DNA from 2 places in the Brevibacillus sp. GCM10020057 genome. Region 1 is predicted to be linked to the other one. Evidence: riboswitches for the same ligand, from Rfam matches in the RefSeq annotation. Region 1 holds a riboswitch; the other holds the start of a gene.

Region 1 (7,187 bases):
TCCGATCACGACGCCAAATCCGTTGACGAACGGCTTCTGGATCGAGCGGGAAGAATGCTTGAAATCCGGCGCGCTGATTTGATGCGGCAGCGTGCCGTCGATCGAGATGTCGTCGGTTTCCTTCTTTTCCTGTTTGTCATTGTCCATCCATAGGACCTCCTTTGTGGGCAGGCTTCCCTCGTTTTAAGATGCTGCAAGCGCATCCCCCTTATACCAGTGCGGCTGCCCATTTGCCGGGGAGCACCATCAGGAAAAACCGCCGGGTCCCATAGGATCGGCGGCTTGGTCTGTTTTGCGGGTCTAACGGTTTTCTTTTAACCGCTCTTGTGGTTCACTATTAATGGAGCCGTCAGATCGGACAGCTTCGGACTGGGCTTTGGGCCCGCGGATTTCGGCGGTTTTTCCAAAGTCTTTTGCCTTGTTACGTACCATGTCATTCCCTCCTCTTTGATGTCGGATGGAGTTAGTATGACCAACCGCCGGCCATTGAATGAGGGCATTATAAGGAACAGGAAAGGAATGGAACACAGATGGCGAAAAAGCAGCAACGCAAGCCGCAGCGCACGTCTTCGGAGAGTGCGGGGGCCACTGAGGTCAAAAGCGGGATTAGCCTGAAGGAAATGCTGAATGAAAGCGCGCTTGGCAAATTGAAGCAGCTGGAAAAAGATATGAAAGCGGAAAGCGAGCGGCAGGCGCAGGAAGCGGCGGAGAAGAAACGGCGCGAGCAGGAAGAGCGGGAAAAGAACAAAAGCTTTGCCGAACTGCTCGAGGAATACGACAAAAAAGGCAAAGGAAAGTACAGCTGATGCGTGATGGACGGCAGAACGAGAGGCCGGATACGTCCAAAAACGGCATGATGAAAAGGCGCGAGCTGAGTGTCAGGGACGAGTCGGTCAAGCAGCGCGGACGCGCGGTCGTAAACAGGCTGGGCAAAAAGGATGTGCCGAAGGAGTGATTTTTTTTCCTTCCCTCCCATATAGCTAGGAGAGGGAAAGGAGGGAGATCATGGGGACAATCCTGCTCCTGATCAGTCTCCTCTGTGTGGCCGTGGGCACCTGGAAGCTGATCGGCATTTACAAGACAGGCAAGGCAGACAGCAAGCCTGTTTGGTGGACGGTTGCGAGCGCTGGTATTGTGCTGTTTTTTCTGTTGAAGCTGATGACGGATACGTTTCCGACGTAAGCAGGCACCTGCAGCTGTAGCTGGCGGGTGCCTGTTTTTTACTTTTCATGCCTGCCCGGCAGCGTCCCCGGCACTTCTTTTCACGAGTCCAGCGCTGGGATGCCATTTACGGAAGGGGCCAGGGAGTGGTAAAACATCTGTAGATGCAAAAGGAGGAGACACCATGAAATATCGCCAGCTCGGGAAAGACGGCCCCATGATCTCGGTGATCGGCTTTGGCTCGTGGGCGATCGGCGGAGCCAACTGGGAGATGTCCTGGGGAGAGCAGGACGACCGGGTGTCGATGGAAAGTGTACGCGCTGCGCTTGATGCCGGGATCACCTTTTTTGATACCGCTCCCGTCTACGGTCTGGGACATGCCGAGGAGCTGATCGGCAAGGCGCTGGGGAAGGACCGCCAGAGGGTCGTGCTGGCGACCAAGTGCGGGTACTTGTGGGACGAGGAGCGCCGCCTTGTCAAAAACGGCACGTACGCTTCCATCATGCGGGAAGCAGAAGCCTCCCTGCGCCGGCTGGGAACCGATACGATTGATTTGTACCAGATGCACTATCCCGATACGGACGCGCAGGCTCCTGCGGAAGAAACGATGCGGGCGATGGAGCGGCTCGTCCAGGACGGAAAGGTGCGCTATATCGGACTGTGCAATTACAACATTCCGCTGCTCGAACAGTCGCTTGCCGTCCGCCATGTGGACTCGCTGCAGCCGCCGTACTCCATCCTGGTGCCGCAGGCGGAGCGGGAGCTTTTGCCTTTCTGCCTGGAGCGTGGCATCGGGGTCGTAGCGTACAGCCCGCTCGCTTCCGGACTGTTGTCGGGCAAGTATACGTACGGCTCCACGTTTGCGGAAACGGACTGGCGCTCCCGCCACAAGGCGTATACGGGCGAGGCGCTGAAACGAAACATCGACCGGGTTGAGAAATTGAAGAGCATCGCCGCTCGTCTGGACATCACCGTCGCCCAGCTCGCGATTGCCTATGTGCTGGCGCATCCGGCGTTGACCAGCGCGATCGTCGGCGCGCGGAGGCCCGATCATGTCGAAAGCATCCTGCCTGCTGCCGACGTGGAGCTGGACCAGGAGACGCTGGCAGAGATACGCGCTGTCGCGGCGAGATCGTGAAGAAAGCTGCCTTGCGAAGCGTGTCGAAAAAATGGCTTCTGTATCGAAAAAATTTTATTTAAGTCGCAATTTGTCATGTTTTGACGGATTGTACTTTCCGCCGTTTAGCCGTGATAAGATAAGGAAAAAATGACGTTCCTGGGAGGGGAGCCATGAACCAAGCGATCCGTTTTGATTACTCCAATGCTCTTGCTTTTGTCAAACCACATGAATGGGAGCTGCTCGCTCCGGCGATTGGACAAGCGCATGAGATGCTGCACAGGAAAACAGGACCAGGCAGAGAGTTTCTCGGGTGGGTAGACTTGCCCGAACTGTACGATCGTGCCGAGTACCAGCGGATTCGGACAGCGGCAGCACGTATTCAGTCTGATTCAGATGTGCTTTTGGTGATTGGAATCGGAGGTTCATATCTGGGGGCAAAAGCCGTACTGGACATTTTGGGGCACAGCTTCTACAATCTGCTGCCCAAATCCAAACGGCGCACCCCGGAAATTTATTTTGTAGGCAACAACATCAGCCCGGTCTACGTTTCGCACTTGATGGACGTGCTGGAGGACAAGGAAGTGTCGATCAACGTCATTTCCAAATCCGGGACAACTACAGAGCCGGCAATTGCTTTTCGACTGTTCCGCGACTGGCTGGTTCGCAAGTACGGGCGAGAAGGCGCGAGGAAACGCATCTACGTCACGACAGACCGGGCGCGGGGGGCGCTGAAAAGGCTCGCGGATGAAGAAGGATATGAGACTTTCGTCATCCCGGACGACGTGGGGGGTCGATACTCGGTGCTGACTCCCGTGGGACTTTTGCCGATCGCAGTCAGCGGGGCGGATCTGGACGCGCTCATGCAGGGTGCGGCAGATGCCCGGCGGCGCTACATGCAGCAGGATCTGGCGGAAAACGAGTGCTACCAGTATGCGGCGATTCGCAACGTCTTGTACCGAAAAGGCAAGACGGTCGAGCTTCTGGTCAGCTACGAGCCGCAATTCCGCTACTTCTCGGAATGGTGGAAGCAGCTTTTCGGCGAATCGGAAGGCAAGGACGGAAAAGGTATTTTTCCGGCGTCCGCCGAGTTTTCGACCGACTTGCACTCGCTTGGCCAGTACATACAGGATGGCATGCGGCAATTGTTTGAGACTGTCATCTCGGTGAGAACGCCGTCTGTGGACGTAACCGTGCAGGAAGACCCGGCCGATGTGGACGGATTGAATTTTCTGACGGGCAAGCAGATGGGTTTTGTCAATAAAAAGGCTTTTGAAGGAACGGTATTGGCCCATGTGGATGGCGGCGTCCCGAACCTTCTGGTGGAAATTCCCAAGGCGACAGCCTACCATCTGGGCGCCCTGATCTACTTCTTTGAAAAGGCGTGCGGGATCAGCGGCTATTTACTCGGCGTCAATCCGTTCGACCAGCCGGGAGTAGAAGCGTACAAGGAGAACATGTTTGCCTTGCTGGGCAAGCCAGGCTACGAACGGCAGAAAGCGGAACTGGAGGCCAGATTGAAAGAGAACAAGACGTATTTGACCGTCGAAGAGACGGCAGAGTATCTCGAACTGCCGGTGACGTTCATTTTGGAAAAGATCAAGGAAGGACGAATCCGGGCGTTGCACGACGGCAACGAGTACATCATCAACAAGCATCAGTTCCAGCACCATCTGGAGGAGTTGCGCAGGCTGCGGGAGTATGAGGAAACAGCCCGCCATGAGACCGTACCGGAAAGCTACGACGTGAAAGACGAGGACTGATTCCCGTTCATTCATCCTTCGGGCGAGGCCCGTACCAAGGTTTTTTTGCTTGCCAGACGCTCCGAACGAGGACTATACTTGTCAATGAAAATGACATAACAAGAAAGCAACTTGGGGAGTCCTTCATGCGGGGCTGAGAGGATGGCAGCGACGACCATCGACCCATTGCACCTGATCCGGATCATGCCGGCGCAGGGAAGTGGTTGCGAGCCAGCAGCGCTTTTGTCTTTGGTCATATGCGTATGAGCCCACCGTTTCCTGCGAGGAAGCGGCGGGCTTTTTCATTTCTGCGCTTCAAGTAAGTTTTCGCATCCGGTGAGGGAGAGAAGGAGAGAGAACGATGAGTGATTGTCTGGTTGTGGGCGGAGGTATCATTGGGCTTAGTTTGGCGTATGAGCTGTCGCGGCGGGGGATGGCCGTCACGCTGGTCGAGCAGGGAGAGTGGGGCGGTCAGGCATCTTCGGCTGCGGCCGGGATGCTGGCTCCGCTGAAAGAATTCGCATCGCCGGGCCCGATGGTGGACCTTGGGATGGAATCGCTGCGCCTGTATCCGCAATGGGCGCAGGAGCTGGAGGAGGTCACGGCGGGAGATGTACAGCTAAGTCTGGAGGGGCTCGTCACCGTCGCCCTCGATGAGCAGGAAAGCGAGGAACTGCGGGCAAAGTACCTGTGGCAAAAAGAAGCGGGTCACGATGTCCACTGGGTGAACGGTAAAGAGCTGCGGGAAGTGGAGCCGCTTTTGACCGAACGCGCGGTGGCAGGCATCTACTCGCCAGGGGAAGGGCATATCAACAACAGGCTGTTGCTGCGCTCCCTCGTCACGGCTTGCCGCTTGCAGGGAGTGACGCTGCTTTCGGGCTGCGTCGTCAGCGGCATCGCGGCAGAAGGCGGGCGCGTCGTCGGCGTCGAGACGTCGTCCGGGCCGATCCGCGCAGGGCACACGGTAATCGCCTCCGGTGCGTGGGCGGGCATCATGATGAAAATGCTCGATGTCGCCATTCCGGTGCGGCCGGTGCGCGGGCAGATTGCAGCCGTCTCCTCTGAGGGCATCCCGCTGCGGACGGTCATTTTCGGCAAGTCCGGTTACATTACGCCGAAAAAGGACGGCAAGATCGTCATCGGCGCGACAGAGGACGAGAGCGGCTTCCAGCGCGAAGTCACCCTGGCCGGTCTTGCCAGCATTTTTCAGGGAGTGATGCCGTACGTACCGGCCTTGCATGCGGCAGCGTTTCTGGAAGCGTGGGGAGGACTGCGCCCCGCAACCGCCGACGGAAGGCCGCTGCTCGGTCCTGTTCCGGGCTGGGAAGGACTCTCGCTTGCCGGGGGACATTTCCGCAACGGAATCTTGCTGTCGCCGGTCACTGCCAAGCGAATGGCCGATTATCTGGAAAGCGGCGAGAGCGGCCAGATCGCACCGTTCCTGCCCAGCCGCTTCCTGTCTTGACCCTGTCTGCGGCGGATGATTGAGAAAATGGGCTAGTCACACATGCAAAGCGGAACACCTCCCCATAGGCTTTTGTATATGGTAGTAAAGAAACACCAGAAGGGGAGGAGTTTCCATGCAGTCTGAGGAGGAGAAAAACCTTTATCAGATCGACGGGCAGACCGTCAGCCTGATCAAGGATATTCGCCATAATGTGCACAACGTCATCAAGGATCATCTCGAGAAAAAAGTACGCATTGAAGCGATCGACGGGCAAATATTTGAAGGTGTGATAGTCGACTACGACGACCAGAACGTGTATGTCGAAGTCGAAGATCCGGACGCAGAGATAGATGATCTGGAGGTAGAGGAGGTCGCCAGCCGCCAGCCATACGGGGGAGACTGGGGAGGAGGCTATCCCGGGTGGAATCCGTACGGCGGCCCTAGTCCATATGGCGATATTAGCCCGTTTTCCGGAGGGACTCCCTACCAGGGCTTCGGACCGTTTGGCAGCAGCAGCTATCCCTACGGGCAGATGAATCCGTACGGGCCATTTGGGGCAGGGCCGTTCGGGAGCAGCAGTAACCCGTATGGACAGTTCGGTCCCTTTGGGAGCAGCAGCGCGCCGGGCTATCCCCAGCAAAATGAGAATGCGCCGTTCAGCCAGGTCAGTCCGTACACCGATCACAACTACCCGACGCAGGTGAGCCCGTTTGGCGGGCAAAATCCGTACTTCTCGCCGTTTCCGCCATTTTCGCCGTTCCCGCAGCCGATGCCGTGCATTCCTTTCTTTCCGCCGCCACCGCCACCACCGCCGCCTGTGGGACCGCAAGCAGCCGTCATCATCCCGCCCAGAAGGAGACGCCGCCCGTGCCGGAGAGGACGCAAAATCATCCCGCTGGCGCTGTTTACGCTGCTCACCATCGCTTTGCTCTAAACCCCATCGACAGCAAGTCTTCCGCGAGCCTTTGCACGGTGCGAAAGACTTGCTGTTTTTTTGCGCGATCGGGTGCAAGCTGTGAGTACAACCGGCTGATTTGTCGCACACTACAATCAGAATCTGGAAAGGCAGGGATAGGCGATGAGGCCGATAAAAAGCAGCTTGCCGGGCACCCGAGGGACGTTCGGCTATTTTCGTGCAGCACTCCAGCCGTACTTCACCCTGGCGAATTGGGATTATGAGCAAGGCTATTTTGACCGCGCGCTGGATGACCGGAACATGGTGTATCTGCGCTTGCCGATCAAAGTGCTGCAGGGCGAACTGGACAGCCCGGATGCGTGGATTGAGCTGGGAGAGCCTTTTGTGCTGCGGCATGTGTACCAGACGGGGGTGGAAGAGGACATCGGCTATTACGAGCCGCTCGCTTCCTCTGCGATGAACCAGTTTCAGGAGCCGCTGGACAAGGATGCCGAGGTAGACGAGCGCTGGCTGCGCAAGGCGGAAGCGATTGTCAAAGAGCTGGAGAATCGACTGGTGTAAGGGCGGGGTGTCTAACAAGTCCCGAAAGCAAGGAGAACCGATGGAACGGCTGATTGTCCTTGCATACTGTTCCGCAGTAGTCGTTTGATTACGCAAAAAATCGCCCATTCTGAGTTGGTGGTGTGGTAACTTCCATATCTACAGGATGTGGCGATTTTTTGTGCCTATTTTTCACATTCCATAAAAACGGGGCGCCCAGCAGTCAGTTTACGCTGACTTTCTGGACAGCCCCTTATTGTTTGG
Region 2 (7,187 bases), on a different contig from region 1:
ATCGACGTGCGGCTCGATGAGCTGACGACTGTGGTGTGGGAGGCCGTCGAACTGCGCGCCAATCAGGTCGTGCTGGAAAACCGCCCGATTGAAGCCCGCTTCGTCGATGACGAGGAACTCGCGACGCTGCCGCTGAAAAAGCAGCCGACTGTGACGGAAAACATACGTGTGGTCATCATTCCGGAATACGACTACAACCCGTGCGGCGGGACACATCCGGCACGCACCGGCGAGGTCGGCATGATCAAAATTCTCGGCTGGGAACGCCATCGGGGCAACATCCGGCTGGAGTTCATCTGCGGCTGGCGCGCCCTGCGCGATTACAGCCGGAAGCAGGCGGCAGTGCGGGAAGCGGCCAGGCTGCTTATGACTGGCGATGCCGAACTCGTCGCCCAGACTGAGCGGCTCGTGGCCGAACGCGATGCGCTCAAGCAGAGTTTGCAGGAAAAAGAGAGGCTGCTGCTCGAAGGCGAAGTCCGCCAGCAGCTCGCACAAGCGGAGCGACTCGGAGCTTGCCGTCTGCTGCAGCTGACGTTTGCAGACCGTTCGATTCAACAGCTTCAGCAGTTTTCCCAGCAAGCTGTCGCGCAGGCGCCTGACGTTATCTGCCTGCTGGCCGCGACCGGCGAAAAGCTGCAGCTCGTGTTTGCCCGCGGACCTGAAGTGAGCGTCGCCGTCAATCAGTTGATGAAGGAGACGCTTCCCCTGATCGAAGGAAAAGGCGGCGGGAATCCGGCGATGGCACAGGGCGGCGGCCAGCCTGTTCGCCCTGCGGAAGAAGTGCTGGCACACGCAAGAGAGCAGCTGGAAGCCGCGCTGGCGCAAGGAAGCAAGTAACGAAAGTCAACGAGGAGGAACGAAACGCATGTGGAATCCGGGAGATATCGTGCGTGTATCGCAAAAAACGGGCGAGTACATCGCAGAAGTCGTGGAGGGGGGCGACGCCAAGGTGCTCGTCAAAGTGCTGGCGGTCACCAGGTTTCCTACCCAGGGGGATTTGCACACCTCCTTTGAAGTGGACGTGCCGCTGTTTCACCAGCGCCCTGCCTTGTCTTACCAGGAGAAGTTTTACGCCGCGGGCAACGCCTTGATGCGCTATAACGGTTCCATACCGGACTACAAGGAATCCGTCCGGTCAGCTATGGAGCGAGAGATGGAAAAAATGCGCAAAATGTCCAAATGGGCACAGCGCTGCCTGGTCGAGCTGGAGGCATTGTACAAGGAAACCTTTACAAATCCGAAGTAGAGTGGTACTGTAAATCACGGAACAACAACCGAATAGACGACTACCAAGCGGGAGCCGAGCATCGTCGGCTGAGATTGTAACGAGTGTGTTACTGACCGTTGAACCTGAACTGGGTCATGCCAGCGGAGGAAGAGGTATAACGTATCGTTATGAACCAAACCATCCACGGCGGATGGTTTTTTTACTATCTGCAGGATGTGTGGAATGACGGCTTCTTCTATTTATTGCTGGCAAGAGTCCAGCGGCAGGAGAAGTCGTTTTTTTGTGCAGACTCGCCAATGGCTCGAAGCTGCCAAGTTATCTGCATAGATGGGAGGAATACGATGGTCGTTGTGCTGAACGGAAAAAAAGTCGAGCTGGCCGAAGAAATCCGTACGGTTCGCGCCCTGCTCGCGTCCTATCAGCTGCAGGAGAAGATCGTCGTCGTGGAGCAAAACGGCGACATCATCGACCGCAGCCGTTATGAAGATGCACCGATTGCAGATGGGGACCGGATCGAAATCGTTCATTTTGTCGGAGGAGGATGAATCAACATGGATACATGGAAAATAGGACCTTACGAGTTTCGCTCCCGCTTGCTCTTGGGCACGGGAAAATTTGCTGATTTAGAGACGCAAGGAAAGGCGGTGGATGCTTCGCAAGCCGAGATTTTGACGTTTGCCATTCGCCGGCTGAATTTGGAAAATCCGCACGAGCCCAACTTTTTGGAACAGCTCGATTTGAAAAAGTACACCTTGCTGCCGAACACCGCAGGGGCGTACACGGCGGAAGAAGCGGTGCGCATTGCCCGTCTCGCGAAAGCATCCGGGCTCTGCGACATGATCAAGGTAGAGGTCATCGGCGATCCGAAGACGCTGCTGCCTGATCCGATCGGCACGCTGGAAGCTTCCCGCATACTGGTAGAAGAAGGCTTCATCGTACTGACCTACACCAACGACGATCCGATCCTTGCACGCCGCCTGCAGGAAGTCGGCGTGCATGCGGTTATGCCGGGTGCATCGCCGATCGGTTCCGGACAAGGGATCATCAACGAGAACAATTTGCGCTTCATCATCGAGGACGCGAAATTGCCGGTCATTGTCGATGCGGGCATCGGTTCACCAGCGGACTGCGCGAAGGCGATGGAGCTGGGCGCAGACGGCGTTCTGTTAAATACGGCGGTCGCGCTCGCCGACAACCCGGTGCTCATGGCCGAAGCGATGCGACTGGGGGTAGAAGCAGGCCGCAAAGGATTCCTCGCCGGGCGCATCCCGAAAAAACGGTACGCTTCTGCGAGCAGCCCGACAGAAGGAATGATCGAGTAACGTGGAGCGCCTTGCAGCAGCAATGGAGTCGATCGCCAAGGGTCAGGATGAATTGTTTGCGTTGCTGGCCAAGCTGGTCGCGTGTCCGACAGTCAGCCCCCCTGCACGAAACAGTGGGCAAGCACAGGACTTGATCGCACAGGAACTCGAGCAGATGGGCTTTGCGGTAGATCGCTGGCCCGTCTTTCCCGGAGATGACAACGTTGTCGGCCGATTGCCAGGTACGGCGTCCGGCAGAGCCAACAGCCTGATCATCAACGGCCATATCGACGTAGCCGAAGTCGGGGACGCCGGGGGCTGGACGTATCCGCCGTTCGCGTTGACGAAAGGCAGCGACGGACGCTGGTACGGCCGCGGAGTTGCCGATATGAAGGGCGGACTTGCCGCTAGCCTGTTTGCCATCCGAAAGCTTCGCGAGCACGGTGTCGAGCTGAGCGGCGATCTTTTGTTCCAGTCCGTAATTGGCGAGGAAGCGGGAGAGGCCGGGACGCTGACTGCCATCGAGCGAGGGCATCGCGCCGATTACGCCGTCGTCGTCGATACGAGCAACCTGCACATGCAGGGGCAGGGCGGCGTCATTACCGGATGGATTACCATCGAGAGCAAGACGACGCTGCACGACGGCATGCGGGCGAAGACGATCCACGCTGGCGGCCGCGTCCACGGCGCATCGGCGATTGAAAAGATGATGAAAGTGATCGCTTCGCTGCAGGAGCTGGAGCGTCACTGGGCGGTGATGAAGGTGTATCCGGGCTTTCCGCCAGGCACCAGCACGATCAATCCGGCCGTCATCGAAGGCGGACGGCACGCGGCTTTTCTCGCGGACAAATGCGCCCTGTGGATCACGGTCCACTTTTACCCGAACGAATCGTACGAAGACATCATCCGCGAGATCGAAGACCACGTGGGGAGAACGGCGGAGGCAGACATCTGGCTGCGCGACAATCCGCCGACATTCCGCTGGGGAGGGCGCTCCATGATCGAGGAGCGCGGAGAAATCTTCCCGTCGCTGGAGCTGGACACCGCTCACCCCGGCCTCGTGACTTTGCAACGCGCCTACGAACAGCAGCTGCGGCAGTCACCTGTCATCGACATTTCGCCAACCGTGACGGATGTCGGCTGGTTCGCCCATGCGGGGATTCCCGCCGTGCTGTTCGGTCCCGGTGAGCTGAAGCATGCCCATGCTGTTGACGAGTCAATCGATCCGGAGCAGTTGGTTCAATTCGCCCAGGTCATGGCACGATTTATCGCGGACTGGTGCCAAACGGAAAAAGCAGGAGAGGAGTGAAGACGGCATGGCAGCGTTTACCGACCGTCTGTGGAAGAGCGTGGCTCCCATCTGGGAACGTACGCATCAACACCCGTTTGTAACCGGACTCGGGGATGGCAGCTTGCCAGTAGAATCCTTCCAGTTTTATATGAAGCAGGACTATGTGTATTTGATCGATTACGCCAAAATGTTTGCAATCGCCAGCACGAAGGCGTACGACCTGGAGACGAGCGCCAGGTTTGCCGGCTTGCAGGAAGCGACGCTGAACGGGGAGATGGAACTGCACCGGCAGTACGCGGAGCGATTCGGGATTTCCCGCGCAGAGCTGGAGGCGACCGAGCCGTCCTTTGTGCTGCTCGCCTACACCAGCTACATGCTGAAGGTCGCGCATCAAGGCTCGCTCGCCGAGCTGGTCAGCGCACTGCTGCCATGCATGTGGAGCTACTGGGAGATCGGCAAGAAACTAGCACAGGTAGAAGGGGCGCTGGACCATGAGCTTTACGGCGAATGGGTGCGCACGTACAGCTCGGAAGAATTCGGCGAGCTGGCCACATGGCTGATCGGCGTGATGAACAGGCTGGCGGAAGGGAAAAATGAGGAAGAACTCTCCCGTCTGGAAGAGCATTTCGTGACCACATCCCGCATGGAGTATTTGTTCTGGGATATGGCGTATAGAAAGGAACTTTGGCCGTGCTAGACAAACTGGCTTTTTCCGGTGTCCGCTTTTCCTACGGAGACCAACCGATTTTGCAGCATTTTGACCTGCGCGTCAAGCAGGGCGAGTTCATCAGCCTGATCGGACCGAGCGGGATCGGCAAAAGCACGTTGTTTCAGCTGATCGCGGGCCTTTTGCAGCCGCAGGCCGGAGCCATTCTCGTCGACGGGTCGCCTGTAGAAAACCGGCTGGGAATGGTAGGCTACATGCCGCAGCGGGATGCCTTGCTGCCGTGGCGTACCGTCGTGGAAAACGCGGCGCTGCCACTCGAGATCAAGGGTGTTCCCAAAAAAGAAGCCCGGGAAACCGTGCGCTCACAGCTTCCTCGCTACGGCCTTGCCGAATGGGCTGAGGCATATCCAGGCCAGCTGTCTGGCGGAATGCGGCAGCGCGTCTCGTTTTTGCGGGCGTTGCTCTCCGGCACGGACATCATGCTGCTGGATGAGCCGTTCAGCGCCCTGGACGGAATCACCCGGATGGAAATGCAGGAGTGGCTGATGGCAATGTGGCAGGAGACCGGGAGCACGATGCTGATGATTACCCACGACATCGACGAAGCCATCCTGCTGGCTGATCGCGTCATCGTCCTTACCGGGCGGCCCATCGAACAGCCGGTGGAGCTGAAGGTAGACATGGAGCGGCCGCGAACGACAGCGTCTCGCAATCGGGCGCAGTTTCAGGCTTTGCGGGAGCAGGTGTGGGGGCTGCTGCGGCAAAATGTCGTGACTTTGCCGCGCCAGGAAGCAGCCGCCAGGACGGCAGGGGGGGATGCGTAATGGGTCAGTGGAATCGCGGCGTCTGGTTCGTAGTATCCATCGCGCTCTTTCTGATCGTCTGGGAAGCGGTCTGCCGCCTTTTGCATGTGCCTCCGTTTATTTTGCCGCCGCCCAGTACGGTCGTCGCGGCCTTGTGGGAGCTGCGCGCGACTTTGCTGGGACTGCACTTGTGGGTGACGCTGAAGGAAGTGCTGCTCGGGCTTGGCGTCTCCATCCTGTTCGGCATTCTGCTGGCGTTTGCGATGAACATGAGCCGCATCGTGGAGCGGCTGTTCTACCCGTACATCGTCATTTCCCAGACGATCCCGATTATCGCGCTGTCACCGGTCTTTATTTTGTGGTTCGGCTACGACCTGACCGGAAAAATTGCCATCACCATTCTTTTTACCTTTTTCCCGATCGTCGTCAATACGTACGACGGTCTGCGTTCGACGGATAAAGAAATGCTGCAGCTGCTGAGGACGATGGGCGCCAACCGCTGGCAAATCTTTGCCAAACTGCAGCTGCCGTCCAGCTTGCCGCATTTTTTCAGCGGCTTGAAAGTCGCTGCAACCTACAGTGTGGCGGGAGCGACCATCGGGGAGTGGCTCGGTTCGAGCGAAGGACTCGGCTATTTTGGCCGCCGCGCTTCCGGCAATTTTCAGGCGCCGGCACTCTTCGCCTCTGTGCTGCTGCTTTCCGTGCTGGGGATGCTCATGTTTTGGCTGGTCGGTCGCGTCGAGAGGCATTTCGCCCCACACAAACGAGCGAACAAACAAACATCGAAGGAACAATAGGGGGGACGTACCCATGAAATCGATACAAAAATGGAGCAAAACCGTTGTGGCCCTGCTTCTGAGCGCGGGACTGGCCGCATGCGGAAACCAATCAGGAGGCCAGCAGGCGGCACCGGATGCCAATCATGCGAAAGAACCGACAGAGCTTACCGTCGCCTTGGACTGGTATCCGAACGCAGTGCACTCCTTCCTGTACGCGGCTGAAGAGCAAGGCTACTTCAAAGAGGAAAACCTGAAAGTGAACTTGCAGATGCCGTCGGACAGCAATGATCCGTTGAAAATGGCAGCCGCCGGCAAGGTAGACCTGGCGATCAGTTACCAGACCCAAGTGGTGCAGGCCCGTTCAGAAGGTATTCCGGTCGTATCCGTAGCGGCTTTGGTACGCCACCCGCTCAACGTCATCATGACCCGCAAGGACAGCGGCATTGATACGCCGCAGAAGCTGGCAGGGAAAAATGTCGGGTATCCATCCGTGCCGCTGGATGAGTCGATCGTGCGCAATGTGGTCAAGGAAGCAGGAGGCGATGACTCCGGCATTTCGTTTACCGACATCGGCTTTGACATCGTACCGGCCTTGACCGGGAAAAAGGTCGATGCCGTCGTGGGCGGTTACAAAAACCATGAGCAGCTGATTCTCGAGAAAAACGGCGTGCCGGTCAACGCTTTCTCTCCGACCGACTTCGGCGTGCCGGACTTCTATGAGCTGGTCTTGACGACGAGTGACGACACGCTGGGCAAAAAGCAGCAGGCGATCGAAGCCTTCCTGCGGGCTGCAGCCAAAGGTCAGGAGTACGTCAAGGCTAACAAGGCGAAAGCGCTCGATCTTCTCTTGAGCAAGCAGGCGAATGAATTCCCGCTGGACAAAGACGTCGAAACGAAGAGCCTGGATATTTTGCTCCCGCTGATGGACGCAGGAGACAAGCCATTCGGCAGCCAGGCGGCAGAATCGTGGCAGACGTTGATTGACTGGATGAAAAAAGAACAGTTGATCACCCAGGATGTCAAGGTGGACGAGGTTATGCGCGACCTGGCGAAATAACAAAGAAAGCAACGGCAGTCCGAAGCGCGTGAGCTTGTCCCGGACGACCGTTGCTTTTTCA

What was found. A riboswitch is a leader RNA that binds a small molecule or an ion and turns the genes downstream of it on or off. The one in region 1 is predicted to bind thiamine pyrophosphate.
Region 2: another riboswitch for thiamine pyrophosphate. It lies ahead of thiS (sulfur carrier protein ThiS); the one in region 1 lies ahead of thiO (glycine oxidase ThiO).

Annotation. Positions count from the first base shown of each region.
Region 1 covers NZ_JBHUJW010000011.1:70,242-77,428, forward strand. The annotation lists gene ACFSO0_RS03820 (DUF3905 domain-containing protein) at 1-147, opposite strand, end outside; gene sspK (small acid-soluble spore protein K) at 301-432, opposite strand; gene ACFSO0_RS03830 (YqkE family protein) at 531-806, shown strand; gene ACFSO0_RS03835 (hypothetical protein) at 806-955, shown strand; gene ACFSO0_RS03840 (hypothetical protein) at 1,006-1,182, shown strand; gene ACFSO0_RS03845 (aldo/keto reductase) at 1,346-2,299, shown strand; partial or broken gene ACFSO0_RS03850 (glucose-6-phosphate isomerase) at 2,452-3,801, shown strand; gene ACFSO0_RS03855 (excisionase family DNA-binding protein) at 3,817-4,041, shown strand; TPP riboswitch at 4,144-4,256, shown strand; gene thiO (glycine oxidase ThiO) at 4,382-5,485, shown strand; gene ACFSO0_RS03865 (LSm family protein) at 5,601-6,401, shown strand; gene ACFSO0_RS03870 (YugN family protein) at 6,546-6,944, shown strand.
Region 2 covers NZ_JBHUJW010000043.1:584,493-591,679, forward strand. The annotation lists gene ACFSO0_RS16530 (alanyl-tRNA editing protein) at 1-837, shown strand, start outside; gene kapB (sporulation phosphorelay system protein KapB) at 866-1,246, shown strand; TPP riboswitch at 1,284-1,394, shown strand; gene thiS (sulfur carrier protein ThiS) at 1,570-1,773, shown strand; gene ACFSO0_RS16545 (thiazole synthase) at 1,780-2,550, shown strand; gene ACFSO0_RS16550 (acetylornithine deacetylase) at 2,552-3,838, shown strand; gene tenA (thiaminase II) at 3,846-4,517, shown strand; gene ACFSO0_RS16560 (ABC transporter ATP-binding protein) at 4,511-5,311, shown strand; gene ACFSO0_RS16565 (ABC transporter permease) at 5,311-6,087, shown strand; gene ACFSO0_RS16570 (ABC transporter substrate-binding protein) at 6,101-7,126, shown strand.